2 regions of the Arthrobacter sp. SE2 genome follow, and region 2 is predicted to be linked to the other one. Evidence: riboswitches for the same ligand, from Rfam matches in the RefSeq annotation. Region 2 holds a riboswitch; the other holds the start of a gene.
What was found. Region 2 has a riboswitch for glycine ahead of AC4CS3_RS09895 (amino acid permease). Riboswitches for the same ligand answer to the same signal wherever they lie in the genome.
Positions count from the first base shown of each region.

Region 1: it holds a riboswitch for glycine, as region 2 does, so the genes downstream of both, gcvP (aminomethyl-transferring glycine dehydrogenase) here and AC4CS3_RS09895 (amino acid permease) in region 2, are expected to answer to the same signal.

Region 1 covers NZ_JBZAYA010000009.1:204,541-211,194, reverse strand. The annotation lists gene gcvT (glycine cleavage system aminomethyltransferase GcvT) at 292-1,425, opposite strand; gene gcvP (aminomethyl-transferring glycine dehydrogenase) at 1,437-4,322, opposite strand; glycine riboswitch at 4,375-4,482, opposite strand; glycine riboswitch at 4,484-4,581, opposite strand; gene AC4CS3_RS14490 (TetR/AcrR family transcriptional regulator) at 4,886-5,434, opposite strand; gene AC4CS3_RS14485 (MFS transporter) at 5,517-6,654, shown strand, end outside.
Region 2 covers NZ_JBZAYA010000006.1:1,066-7,719, forward strand. The annotation lists gene gcvT (glycine cleavage system aminomethyltransferase GcvT) at 1-342, opposite strand, end outside; gene gcvP (aminomethyl-transferring glycine dehydrogenase) at 354-3,212, opposite strand; glycine riboswitch at 3,375-3,475, opposite strand; glycine riboswitch at 3,699-3,796, shown strand; glycine riboswitch at 3,798-3,906, shown strand; gene AC4CS3_RS09895 (amino acid permease) at 3,958-5,421, shown strand; gene AC4CS3_RS09900 (PucR family transcriptional regulator) at 5,473-6,654, opposite strand, start outside.

The DNA.
Region 1 (6,654 bases), on a different contig from region 2:
AGTAGGTGACCTGTGGTTCCCGTTGGCCAACCTGCGGGAGGTAGCTCATCTTCCAAAAACCTAGGGCGATCGAACGCGACAGGTGCCAAGTTCGCAAAAGAGGCACCAAGGGTGAGCCGAGGTTCATACGGTTCGCCCTTCTGTTCGATAACCAAAGGTGACGGGGACGGCCCCTTCGGGTGCCGGCATCCGGCAGCATGCGTCTAAGGGAGCGACACGTCCGCTCAGCGGGCGTCTTCGCGACCGAGCATGCAGAGGATGTCGGACCCGACGGGCTCAAGGCGAGACGACCTACTTGACCCGCTTGTAGAACGGCAGTGCGACAACTTCGAACCGCTCGGGCTTGCCGCGCAGGTCTACGTCCAGCGCCGTGCCGGCCTCAGCGTGTTCGACGTCGACATACGCCAATGCCACAGGGTAGCCGAGGGTCGGGCTGGGCTGGCCGGAGGTGACTTCGCCGACCACTACGCCGTCCTTGAGGACCGGGTAGTGGCTGCGGCCGGCGCGGCGGCCCAGGCCCTTGAGGCCAACCAGCTTCCGGCCGCTGGTGGAACCGGCGCCATCGGCCTTCAGTGCTTCGAGGGCAGCACGGCCCACGAAGTCGCTTTCCTTGGCGAGCGAAACCACGGGGCCAAGGCCTGCCGAGAAGGGGTTCCCTTCACGGGAGAGCTCGTTGCCGTAGAGCGGCATGCCTGCCTCGAGGCGGAGGGAGTCACGCGAAGCCAGGCCCGCGGGGATCAGCTCGCCGTCCTGGGCAACTGCCGCGATTGCTTGCCACAGGGCGGCAGCGGCATCGTTGTCTACGAAGATTTCGAAGCCGTCCTCACCTGTGTAGCCGGTGCGGGCGAGCAGCAGTTCCGTGGTCTTCCCGGCAAAGGTGAAGGGCACCTCGACGGCGGCGTAGTACTTGAGTTCGGTGACCAGCGAATGCTGTTCCGTCGGGACCAAGCGGAGGAGGATTTCTTCCGCTTTGGGACCCTGGACGGCGATCAGGGAGGTTGCCGCGGAGGCGTCCTTGACGATGACGTCGAAGTTAGCAGCCCGCTGCGCCAGTGCCTCGGCAACAACCTTGGCGTTGCCCGCGTTCGGAACCACCAGGAACTTGGAATCGCCACGACGGTACGTGATGAGGTCATCGATGATGCCGCCGTCTTCCTGGCAGATCAGCGAGTATTTGGCCTTGCCTACCGCGATCGCGGAGATCTTCCCGACTAGGGCGTAGTCGAGGAAGGCAGCGGCTTCCGGACCGGTGACCCAGACTTCGCCCATGTGGGAGAGGTCGAACAGGCCTGCGGACTGGCGGACTGCGTGGTGCTCGGCCAGTTCGGAGGAGTACTTCAGGGGCATCTGCCAGCCACCGAAATCGGTGAAGGAAGCGTCGAGCTTCTTGTGCTCTTCGTAGAGCGCAGTGTAGTTCTCAGTCATTGCGTCAGTCCTTAGTTCTCGAAGGCTTCGATCGGAGGGCAGGAGCAGACCAGGTTGCGGTCGCCGGCGGCGCCGTCGATGCGGCCGACGGGCGGGAAGTACTTGTCCTGCTTGAGGTGGTGGACAGGGAAGACGGCCTGCTCGCGGGAGTATTCACGGTTCCAGTCCGAGGAGACGACGGCGGCCGCGGTGTGCGGTGCGTGGCGCAGCGGGCTGTTCTCCACCGTGAAGTCGCCGTGGGCAACCTGGTCGATTTCCTTGCGGATGGTGATCATGGCTTCGATGAAGCGGTCGATCTCCCCGAGGTCCTCGGATTCGGTGGGCTCCACCATCAGGGTGCCGGCCACCGGGAACGCCAGGGTGGGAGCGTGGAAGCCGTAGTCGATGAGTCGCTTGGCGACGTCCTCCGCGGTGACGCCTGTCTTGGCCGTCAGTTCGCGCAGGTCCAGGATGCACTCGTGGGCCACGAGTCCGCCTTCACCGGTGTAGAGAACGGGGAAGTACTCGTTGAGGCGCGAGGCGATGTAGTTCGCGGCAAGCAGCGCGGACTTGGTGGCTTCGGTGAGGCCTTCGCCGCCCATGAGCTTCACGTAGGCCCAGGAAATCGGCAACACACCCGCGGAGCCGTAACGCGAGGCGGAGATGGCCACGCCAGTCCGTGGCAAAGAAGCGCCGTCTTCGTGCGCTGCCTTGTTGGCATCGCCGGGCATGAAGGGTGCCAGGTGTGCTTTGGCCGCGACCGGGCCAACGCCCGGTCCGCCGCCGCCGTGCGGGATGCAGAAGGTCTTGTGCAGGTTCAGGTGGGACACGTCGCCGCCGAACTTGCCCGGCTGGGCCAGGCCCACGAGCGCGTTAAGGTTGGCGCCGTCAACGTACACCTGGCCGCCGGCTGCGTGCACGGAGTCGCAGATTTCGCGGACGTCGGCGTCGTACACGCCGTGCGTGGAGGGGTAGGTGATCATGATGGCCGAGAGGACGTCCTTGTTGGCCTCGATCTTGGCCTGCAGGTCCGTGTGGTCGATCGTGCCGTCGGCAGCCGTGGCCACCACGACCACCTTCATGCCGGCCAGCACTGCCGAGGCAGCGTTGGTGCCGTGGGCAGAAGCCGGGATGAGGCAGACGTTGCGCTGGAGATCGCCGCGGGAGTGGTGGTAGCCGCGGATGGCCAGCAGACCCGCGAGTTCGCCCTGGGAACCGGCGTTGGGCTGGATGGAGACCTGGTCATAACCGGTGATCTCGGTCAGGTCAGATTCCAGATCTTCGATCAGTTCGCGCCAGCCCTCGGTCTGGGAATCCGGGGCGAACGGGTGGATCGAGGCGAATTCCGGCCAGGAGATGGCTTCCATCTCGGCGGTCGCGTTCAACTTCATGGTGCACGAACCCAACGGGATCATAGTGCGGTCCAGCGCCAGGTCACGGTCCGAAAGCTTGCGGATGTAGCGCAGCAGCTGCGTCTCGGAACGGTGCGTGTTGAACACCGGGTGCTGCAGGTAGTCCGAAGTTCGCTCGACGGCGGCCTCCAGGGCGAAGCCCTCGCCGTCACCGGACACAGTGGCACCGAAGGCGGCGACGACACCAAAAGCATCAAGGACGCCGCCGACGATTTCTTTTGTCGTGGTTTCATCAACGGAGACGCCGACAGTGTCCGCGTCGATGCCGCGCAGGTTGATGCCCTTGGCCTCGGCGGTTGCAACGATTTCGGCAGCCTTGCCCGGGACGCGGACGGTGACGGTGTCGAAGAAGCTGCCGTGCAGAACCTCAAGGCCCGCGGCCTTCAAGGACGCAGCCAGGGTCCGGGCGTGGTTGTGGGCGGTCTCGGCGATCGCCTTCAGGCCATCGGGTCCGTGGTAGACGGCATACATCGAGGAAACGATGGCCAAGAGTGCCTGCGCGGTGCAGATGTTGGACGTCGCCTTCTCGCGGCGGATGTGCTGCTCGCGGGTCTGGAGGGCGAGGCGGTAGGCGGGAGTGCCGGCGTCGTCCTTGGAAACGCCCACCAAGCGGCCCGGCATGGAGCGCTCGAGGCCCTTCTGGACCGCCATGTACGCGGCGTGCGGGCCGCCGAAGAACAGCGGAACGCCGAAGCGCTGGGTGGAGCCGACAGCGATGTCGGCACCCTGCTCGCCCGGAGGCGTGATCAGGGTGAGGGCGAGGAGGTCCGCGGCGACGGTGACGAGGGCACCGCGTTCCTTGGCGGCGGCAATCACGGCGGAGTGGTCGAACACCCGGCCCGAAACGCCCGGCTGCTGCAGCACGATGCCGTTGATCTCGCCGTCGGGCAGGCCCTGGGACAGGTCCGCGATCTCCACCTCGAAGCCCAGCGCCTCGGCGCGGCCCTTCACGATGGCGATGGTCTGCGGGAGGCAGTCGGCGTCGAGGACCGTCTTGCCGTCGTGGGCCGTCTTGTTCTTGTTGGCCCGGCGCATCATGAGGACTGCTTCGGCGACGGCGGTGGCTTCGTCCAGGAGGGAGGCGTTGGCGATGGGCAGCCCCACGAGGTCCTGGACCATGGTCTGGAAATTCAGCAGGGCTTCGAGGCGGCCCTGGGAGATTTCCGGCTGGTACGGCGTGTAGGCCGTGTACCAGGCCGGGGATTCGAGGATGTTGCGGCGAATCACCGGCGGAGTGACGGTGTCGTAATAGCCCTGGCCGATCATCTGCACAGCCGTCTTGTTCTTGGCCGCCAGCTTGCGAAGCTCAGCCAGAACCTCCACCTCGCTGAGGGCATTCTGGAGCGTCAGTGCGACGTCCTGGCGGATGTCATTGGGAACCGCGGTGTCTACGAGCGAATCGACACTGTCGTAGCCAACAGACTTGAGCATGATGTCAATGTCGGCCTGGCGGCGGGCGCCGATATGCCGGTCAACGAACGTAGTGGAGGTTGAACTAACCGTCACGAAGGAACTCCATTAATAAGGCGGCGCAGGGTACGCCACAGCTAATCGGGTTCCTCCCCACTCTGTATTGGACCTGAGAGTTTCCGCGAAACCGTGCTCGTGGCACTGTTCCGCTTGCACCGTCGGTGAGCACGCGTCAGCGTGCTGCTTTCCAGAGTTGCCTTGCCGCGGCGGTGCGTGGGCCTGAGAGATTCCTGGGGAGGATTTGCTCCTACGGCGCCTGCATCACATGCCTGCAGGACTCTCCCGCCGCAGATCAAAGGCGTATTCAGTTATGTGAATCAGATCGTGGTTGCCGGTGACGGCTGCCACAACTCTCAATTGTCCTATGGACTGCCCGCGTCTGCAAATGTGGTCACCGACCCCGCCCGGCTTTCCCAACTAGCTCGCACTAAATGTCGTTTTGGAGCCCCTAAACGACAACAACTGCGTGGGCCCACGCCGCCAGGGTTCCCTGGCCGTGGGGCCCCAACGGCGAGGGCCCCTGCCTGAGCTTGCGAAGGCTGGGAGCCGGTGGGGACTTGCGAGGCGAGGGTGGCGGTGGGGATTAGTTGGGCCAACCCTCAGTTACGGAGGCGTTCGACGGCGGCCAGCAGCGCACCGACGTCGGCGCTCCTCGCGCTGGCCTTGACTTCCGTATCACCGGCGCCGCCTTCAAGCATTGCGTTGAAGTAAAGTCCATCGCCCATGTACCGGACCGCTTTGGCCATCTCGGGCCCCACTTCTTCGGCGAGCACATCGAGCCATTGTTGCTGGATCCCGGCGAAACGCCTGCGGGTTTCTTCATGGGCTACTTCCGCGAGCCGCGTGGCTGCCACGAACACCCTGTCCAAAGGGGTATCCGCCCACAGTGAAGACTTGATGAAGAATGCGGCCGCACCTTCGGGCGCTGCCTTCATTGCTTCGATGTCCAACGCGGCCAGCCCGTCCATGCGTTCGAGCAAGGAGCTGATCATGGCTTCCTTGTTGGGGAAATGGTAGAGCAGGCCGCCCTTGGAGACGCCTGCGCGCTTGGCGACGGCATCCAGGGTGGCAGCCCGCTCCCCCACCTCGATCAACAGGGCTTCAAAGGCATCCAGGACAGCGTCCCGGGCAATAGGTTTTCGCGGCATGGTGTCCATCATCCCTTAGTTCGATGCGGCAGTTCGATGAGTCAGATTGAAACTATACCGTCCAGACGGTACAGTTATTTTCATGTTCAGCCCGTCCACAACCCAGCACCCCCGCACCCCTTCGATCCAATCCGCCCCGTGGCGCGATTGGGCTGCCCTGGCACTCCTGATGTTCCCCGTGCTGCTGGTGGCTGTGGACAATACGGCGCTGACATTTGCCCTGCCGCAAATCGCCCGTTCGCTGGAAGTCGGGGGCGTGCAGCTTCTGTGGGTCGTCGATGCGTACCCGCTGGTTCTCGCAGCCCTGTTGGTGTCCATGGGAAACCTGGGAGACCGGATCGGCCGCCGCCGCTTGCTGTTGATCGGCAGCACGGGCTTCGCCGCCGTTTCCGCGGCCACCGCCTTCGCGCCGTCGGCGGAATGGCTCATCGCCGGACGTGCCAGCATGGGCGTCTTCGGAGCCATGCTCATGCCGTCCACGTTGTCCTTGATCCGCAACATCTTCCCGGACCCGAACCGCCGCCGGCTCGCCGTGGCAGTGTGGGCCGCAGGATTCTCCGGCGGCGCCGCCCTCGGGCCGATCTTCGGCGGCTGGCTCGTGGAGCACTTCTGGTGGGGTGCCGTGTTCCTGGTTGCGGTGCCATTGTTGCTGCCCCTGCTCGCCTTTGGCCCCTCCCTCATTCCCGAGTCCAAGGATCACAACCCGGGCAAGCCGGACGTTCCCAGCGTCGTGCTGTCCATCCTGACCATGGCCCCCGTGGTTTATGGCATCAAAGAGGCCGCCGTGCACGGTTTTGGCCCTGGACCCGCGGCCTTCATGGCGTTCGGCCTGGCCATGGGAATCGTCTTCGTCCGGAGGCAAGGCTCTTTGGCATCGCCCATGTTGGACGTACGGCTTTTCCGGAACAAGGTCTTCAGCACGGCCATCACGGCCAACGTCTTGTCCCTGTTCTCAATGACCGGCTTCATTTACTTCTTCGCGCAGCACTTGCAGCTCGTGGAAGGCCAATCCCCCATGCAGGCGGGGATCTCGATGGTTCCGGCATTGCTGGCCACCATCGTGGCGGGCCTGGTGGTGGTTCCGCTGGTCAAGCGGATCCGCCCGGGCCTGGTGGTGGCATCGGGCTTGGCGCTGAGCGCAGTGGGATACCTCGTGGCCGCCCTGGGCAACCACAGCCAGGGTCCGGGGTACCTTTTGACGGCACTCCTACTGCTGGCCA
Region 2 (6,654 bases):
GAACTTGTCGCTGCCGTCCTCGGAAGACGGTCGGCGGTAGGTGATGAGGTCATCGATGATGCCGCCGTCTTCCTGGCAGATCAGCGAGTATTTGGCCTTGCCTACCGCGATCGCCGACAGCTTCCCGACTAGGGCGTAGTCGAGGAAGGCAGCGGCTTCCGGACCGGTGACCCAGACTTCGCCCATGTGGGAGAGGTCGAACAGGCCTGCGGACTGGCGGACGGCGTGGTGTTCGGCCAGTTCGGACTCGTATTTGAGGGGCATCTGCCAGCCGCCGAAGTCCGTGAAGGACGCGCCGGCGATTTTGTGCTGCTCATAGAGAGCCGTGTAGTTCTCAGTCATTGCGTCAGTCCTTAGTTCTCGAAGGCTTCGATCGGAGGGCAGGAGCAGACCAGGTTACGGTCGCCCGCGGCGCCGTCGATGCGGCCGACGGGCGGGAAGTACTTGTCCTGCTTGAGGTGGGGGACCGGGAAGACGGCCTGTTCGCGCAGGTATTCACGATCCCAACCGGAGCTCACAACGGCTGCAGCCGTGTGCGGCGCGTGGCGCAGCGGCGAGTTCTCCACCGTGAAGTCGCCGTGCGCGACCTGGTCGATTTCCTTGCGGATGGTGATCATGGCTTCGATGAAGCGGTCGATCTCTGCCAAGTCCTCGGACTCCGTGGGCTCCACCATCAGGGTGCCGGCCACCGGAAACGACAACGTGGGCGCGTGGAAACCGTAATCGATGAGGCGCTTGGCGACGTCCTCCGCGGTGACGCCGGTCTTGGCCGTCAGTTCGCGCAGGTCCAGGATGCACTCGTGGGCCACGAGTCCGCCTTCACCGGTGTAGAGAACGGGGAAGGACTCGTTGAGGCGCGAGGCGATGTAGTTCGCGGCAAGCAGCGCGGACTTGGTGGCTTCGGTGAGGCCTTCGCCGCCCATGAGCTTCACGTAGGCCCAGGAAATCGGCAACACACCCGCGGAGCCGTAACGCGAGGCGGAGATGGCGACACCCTTGCCGGAAAAAGCGTCGTTCGCGTCGCCGGGCATGAAGGGTGCCAGGTGTGCTTTGGCCGCGACCGGGCCAACGCCCGGTCCGCCGCCGCCGTGCGGGATGCAGAAGGTCTTGTGCAGGTTCAGGTGGGACACGTCGCCGCCGAACTTGCCCGGCTGGGCCAGGCCGACCAGGGCGTTAAGGTTGGCGCCGTCAACGTACACCTGGCCGCCGGCTGCGTGCACGGAGTCGCAGACCTCGCGCACGTCGGCGTCGTACACGCCGTGCGTGGAGGGGTAGGTGATCATGATGGCCGAGAGGACGTCCTTGTTGGCCTCGATCTTGGCCTGCAGGTCCGTGTGGTCGATCGTGCCGTCGGCAGCCGTGGCCACCACGACCACCTTCATGCCGGCCAGCACCGCCGAGGCAGCGTTGGTGCCGTGGGCAGAAGCCGGGATGAGGCAGACGTTGCGCTGGGCCTCGCCGCGGGAGTGGTGGTAGCCGCGGATGGCCAGCAGACCCGCGAGTTCGCCCTGGGAACCGGCGTTGGGCTGGATGGAGACCTGGTCATAACCGGTGATCTCGGTCAGGTCAGATTCCAGGTCCGTGATCAGTTCGCGCCAGCCCTCGGTCTGGGAATCCGGGGCGAACGGGTGGATCGAGGCGAATTCCGGCCAGGAGATGGCTTCCATCTCGACGGTGGCGTTCAACTTCATGGTGCACGAACCCAGCGGGATCATGGTGCGGTCCAGCGCCAGGTCACGGTCCGAAAGCTTGCGGATGTAGCGCAGCAGCTGCGTTTCGGAACGGTGCGTGTTGAACACCGGGTGCCGAAGGAAATCAGAAATGCGGACCACGGCCTCCGGCAACTCGAAGCCGGCAGCGGTCTTCACGGGACCGGCGCCAAAGGCGACGGCAACTGCGGACAGCACTTCCGACGTCGTGGTTTCGTCAACGGAGACGCCTACGGTGTCGGCGTCAATGATCCGCAGGTTGATGCCCCTGGCCTCGGCGGCCGCGATGACCTTCCCGGCCTTGCCGGGGACGCGGACGGTGACGGTGTCGAAGAAGGAATCGGAGACGAGTTCGCGGCCGGCGACTTTGAGCGCGGTGGCGAGCGTGCGGGCGTGGTTGTGGGCGGTCTCGGCGATCGCCTTCAGGCCATCGGGTCCGTGGTAGACGGCATACATCGAGGAAACGATCGCCAACAGTGCCTGCGCGGTGCAGATGTTGGACGTCGCCTTCTCGCGGCGGATGTGCTGCTCGCGGGTCTGGAGGGCGAGGCGGTAGGCGGGCACGCCGGCATTGTCCTTGGAAACGCCGACGATGCGGCCCGGGAGTGTACGCTCCATGCCTTCGCGCACAGCCATGTACGCGGCGTGCGGGCCGCCGAAGAACAGCGGAACGCCGAAGCGCTGGGTGGAGCCGACAGCGATGTCGGCACCCTGCTCGCCCGGAGGCGTGATCAGGGTGAGGGCGAGGAGGTCCGCGGCGACGGTGACGAGGGCACCGCGTTCCTTGGCGGCGGCAATCACGGCGGAGTGGTCGAACACCCGGCCCGAAACGCCCGGCTGCTGCAGCACGATGCCGTTGATCTCGCCGTCGGGCAGGCCCTGGGACAGGTCCGCGATCTCCACCTCGAAGCCCAGCGCCTCGGCGCGGCCCTTCACGATGGCGATGGTCTGCGGGAGGCAGTCGGCGTCGAGGACGGTCTTGCCGTCGTGGGCCGTCTTGTTCTTGTTGGCCCGGCGCATCATGAGGACTGCTTCGGCGACGGCGGTGGCTTCGTCCAGGAGGGAGGCGTTGGCGATGGGCAGCCCCACGAGGTCCTGGACCATGGTCTGGAAATTCAGCAGGGCTTCGAGGCGGCCTTGGGAGATTTCCGGCTGGTAGGGCGTGTAGGCCGTGTACCAGGCCGGGGATTCGAGGATGTTGCGGCGGATCACCGGCGGAGTGACGGTGTCGTAATAGCCCTGGCCGATCATCTGCACAGCCGTCTTGTTCTTGGCCGCCAGCTTGCGAAGTTCAGCCAGGACTTCGACCTCGCTGAGGGCGTCGGTGCCGTGCTTGGACAGCCTGAGTGCGACGTCCTGGCGGATGGAATCGGGGACAGCGACATCCACCAGGCCGTCAACGGAGTCGTAGCCGACAGCTTTGAGCATGATGTCAACATCGGTTTGCCGTCGCGCGCCGATGTGTCGGTCTGCAAAAGCGGTGGGGGTTGATTGAACAGTCAAAAGGAACTCCAAGGTAGGGCCGACCACAATGGCACGGCTTCGGTTTGGGTTCCTCCCCGCTCTGTATCGGACCTGAGAGATTCCGCAGAACGCATTGTCACGTTGTGTTCCGCTTGCACCGTCGGTGAGCCGGACCGAAGCCTGGCTGCTTTCCAGAGTTGCCTCGCCGCGGCGGTACGGGGGCCTGAGAGATTCCTGGGGAGGATTTGCTCCTACGGCGCCTGCCCGGTTGATGACTGGGAGGACTCTCCCGCCACGGTTCGAAAGGCATATTCAGATTTGGGGTGATTCGGCTCACACCATACACACAACGTCAGAGTCGGGGCAACATCTGGTTCGAAAACGGCGCTCAGCGGGCACCGAGGTGACGAAGCAAAGGCCGAATTGACATTTCTTAGTGAGCTATCCCACACTGAATCGGTGGCCGCCCGGAAGAGGCCAATCCTCCACATCCGCGATTCTCTTCACCCAACTGAATACTGCTTATGATCTGCGGCGGGAGAGTCCTGCCGGTACATTCAGCGGGCGCCGTAGGAGCAAATCCTCCCCAGGAAACTCTCAGGCCCATGTACCGCCGCGGCAAGGCAACTCTGGAAAGCAGCCTGGGAACCCCGGGCTCACCGACGGTGCAAAGCGGAACCATGCGAAAGCACGGGGCCGCGGAATCTCTCAGGTCCAAGACAGAGCGGGGAGGAACCCCGAATCATCGTGGCACGCTAATGCCACTTGAACGATGGAGTTCCTCATGACGATTCATCATCCGCCCGCCAAAGCCGTCGAAACACCACATCTTGACCGCCAGCTCAGCAACCGGCACATCCAGCTGATTGCTATCGGCGGGGCGATCGGCACTGGCCTGTTCATGGGTTCGGGCAAGACCATTTCCGCGGCCGGCCCGTCGGTCATCTTCGTGTACATGATCATCGGCTTCATGCTGTTCTTCGTCATGCGGGCGATGGGCGAGCTGTTGTTGTCCAACTTGCACTACAAGTCCTTCAGCGATTTTGCCGCGGACCTGCTGGGACCTTGGGCAGGTTTCTTCACCGGCTGGACCTACTGGTTCTGCTGGGTGATCACCGGCATAGCGGACGTCATCGCCATCGCCGGCTATTCGAAGGAACTCTGGCCGAGCCTCCCGCTGTGGATTCCGGGCCTGGCCACCATCGCGATCCTGCTGCTACTGAACCTGACCACGGTGAAGGCCTTCGGCGAGACAGAATTCTGGTTCGCTCTCATCAAGATCATCGCGATTGCGGCACTGATCGTTGTGGGCCTGTTCATGATTTTCAGCGGTTTCCAGTCCGACGCCGGACCGGCAAGCTTCAGCAACCTGTGGAGCCACGGCGGCTTCTTCCCACACGAATTCATGGGCTTCGTGGCTGGCTTCCAGATTGCCGTCTTCGCTTTCGTGGGCATTGAGCTCGTGGGCACCACCGCGGCAGAGGCCAAGGACCCGGAGAAGAACCTGCCCAGAGCGATCAACTCCATCCCAGTGCGCGTGCTCCTCTTCTACGTGGGCGCCCTCATCATCCTGATGTCCGTCACGCCCTGGACCCAGTTCGCCGCCGGCCACAGCCCTTTCATCGCCATGTTCTCCCTGGCTGGACTGGGTGCCGCTGCCACCGTGGTGAACCTGGTGGTGCTCAGCTCGGCCATGTCCTCGGCCAACTCCGGCATCTACTCCACCTCGCGCATGGTGTACGGCCTGGCCCAGGAGGGCGACGCCCCGGCCCTGTTCAGTGGCCTATCCGGGCGCAAGGTTCCCCGCAACGCCCTGTTCCTCTCCTGCGTGCTGCTGCTCTCCGGCGTCGTCCTGATGTACGCGGGACAGGACGTCGGCAAGGCCTTTGACATGGTCACCACCGTGTCCGCCGTCTGCTTCGTCTTCGTCTGGTCCATCATCCTGGCCAGCTACATCGCATTCCGTCGTCGTCGCCCGCAGCTGCACATCGCGTCCACGTTCAAGATGCCCGGCGGCATCCCGATGGTCTGGGTGGTCTTCGCGTTCTTCGGCTTTGTCCTGTGGACCTTGACCACACAGCCCGACACACTGGTGGCTCTCTTGGCCACTCCGGTCTGGTTCATCATGCTCGGCGTCGCGTGGTTCTTCCTGCGCCGCCGTCCAGCCCATCTGGCCCGTTACGCGAGGTTCCAGGAGGAACTCGAGTCCGAACAGGATGCCGCGAACCAGGCCGCGGTTCTTCCCTGACCCAGGCCGCACCGCCGCGGCAGGAGAGCCAGCAGGAAGCCAGGCAGGAGCCTACTGATGCATGGCCTCATGTATCTGGAGCGCAAACCAAAGCTGGGCCAACGTGGACGTTTCGCTCATGTCCAGCCCCGTCAATTCGCCGATTTTCCGGATACGGTAGATCACGGTTTGCCGGTGGGCGAAGAGTGCCGCAGCTGTCTTTTGCCACGACCTCTGGGTGTCCAGGTAGGTCCTCAAAGTCACGATGAGGTCACCTTCCTGGCCCTGTTCGTACGCGAAGACCGGGCCGAGCAGCCGCTGGACCAACGCCGTGCCTTCCTCGAAACTCGTGAGGCCCAGCCAAGACGGTCCCTCGGCGTAGTGGGCCAGGTTGACGGCGTTGCCCTTGGCTGAACCAAGCGCCCACAGCGATTCCTGCAGTGCACGCTGGATGCCTGCGGCGGACGTAGGCGAGCTGATGCCAATCCGGACGTCGGTCCCGGCGCAATGGATCAAGACGTCGTCGGTCACCGCTTGGGATACCGCCACATGAAGTGTGTTGAAACGCCGGAGGCAAGCGGCTGGAAATCCGTGGCGCCACAGTTCCACGTGGACGTTCGCCAGCCGCTCGCCGTCGTCGGCGGCTATCGCGACCATCACGAAATCTTGTGCTGGGACATCAAAGGCGGTAAGCCGGCTCTCCAGTTCGACGACTCCCAGCCGTCCATCAACGGCTGGCCGGAGGAACTCGCCAGCCAGGCGATGCTGGCTTTCCAGGGACAGGACTGTTCGTGAAAGTTCCAGCCCCAGCACTGTTGCCGCGTGGAGGAGCACGACGGCGTCAGGGTGCGGATCGCTTTTGGGCAGCACCACCAGCAATGCATTGGCGTGGGTGGGGATGTCCATCATCAACACGTGCCGATCCCCTAGCCGATGCCACTGGAACTTCTTCCCGGCCAGGGGTATGTGGCCGGTCAGCGGGGCCAATTCCGTCAGCAGAATATCCGGCAGCGGCTTGCCGTCCGGATGCCACGGATGCAGGCAGCGCCGGTCCACCACGAACAGCTCCGCATCGAGCTCAGCCGCGAGGCCCTGCAGGAGGCCCTGCCAGTGGTCCTCAATTGTTCCCGCGGTGCGTATCAAGTCATAGACTCTGGCGGTCTGGCGTAGACGCCGTGATTCCTCCAGCAGGGAAGCCTCGGCCACGGTCCGGGCGATGGCGATGAAGGGCAACGGATACGGAATGCTCAGCAG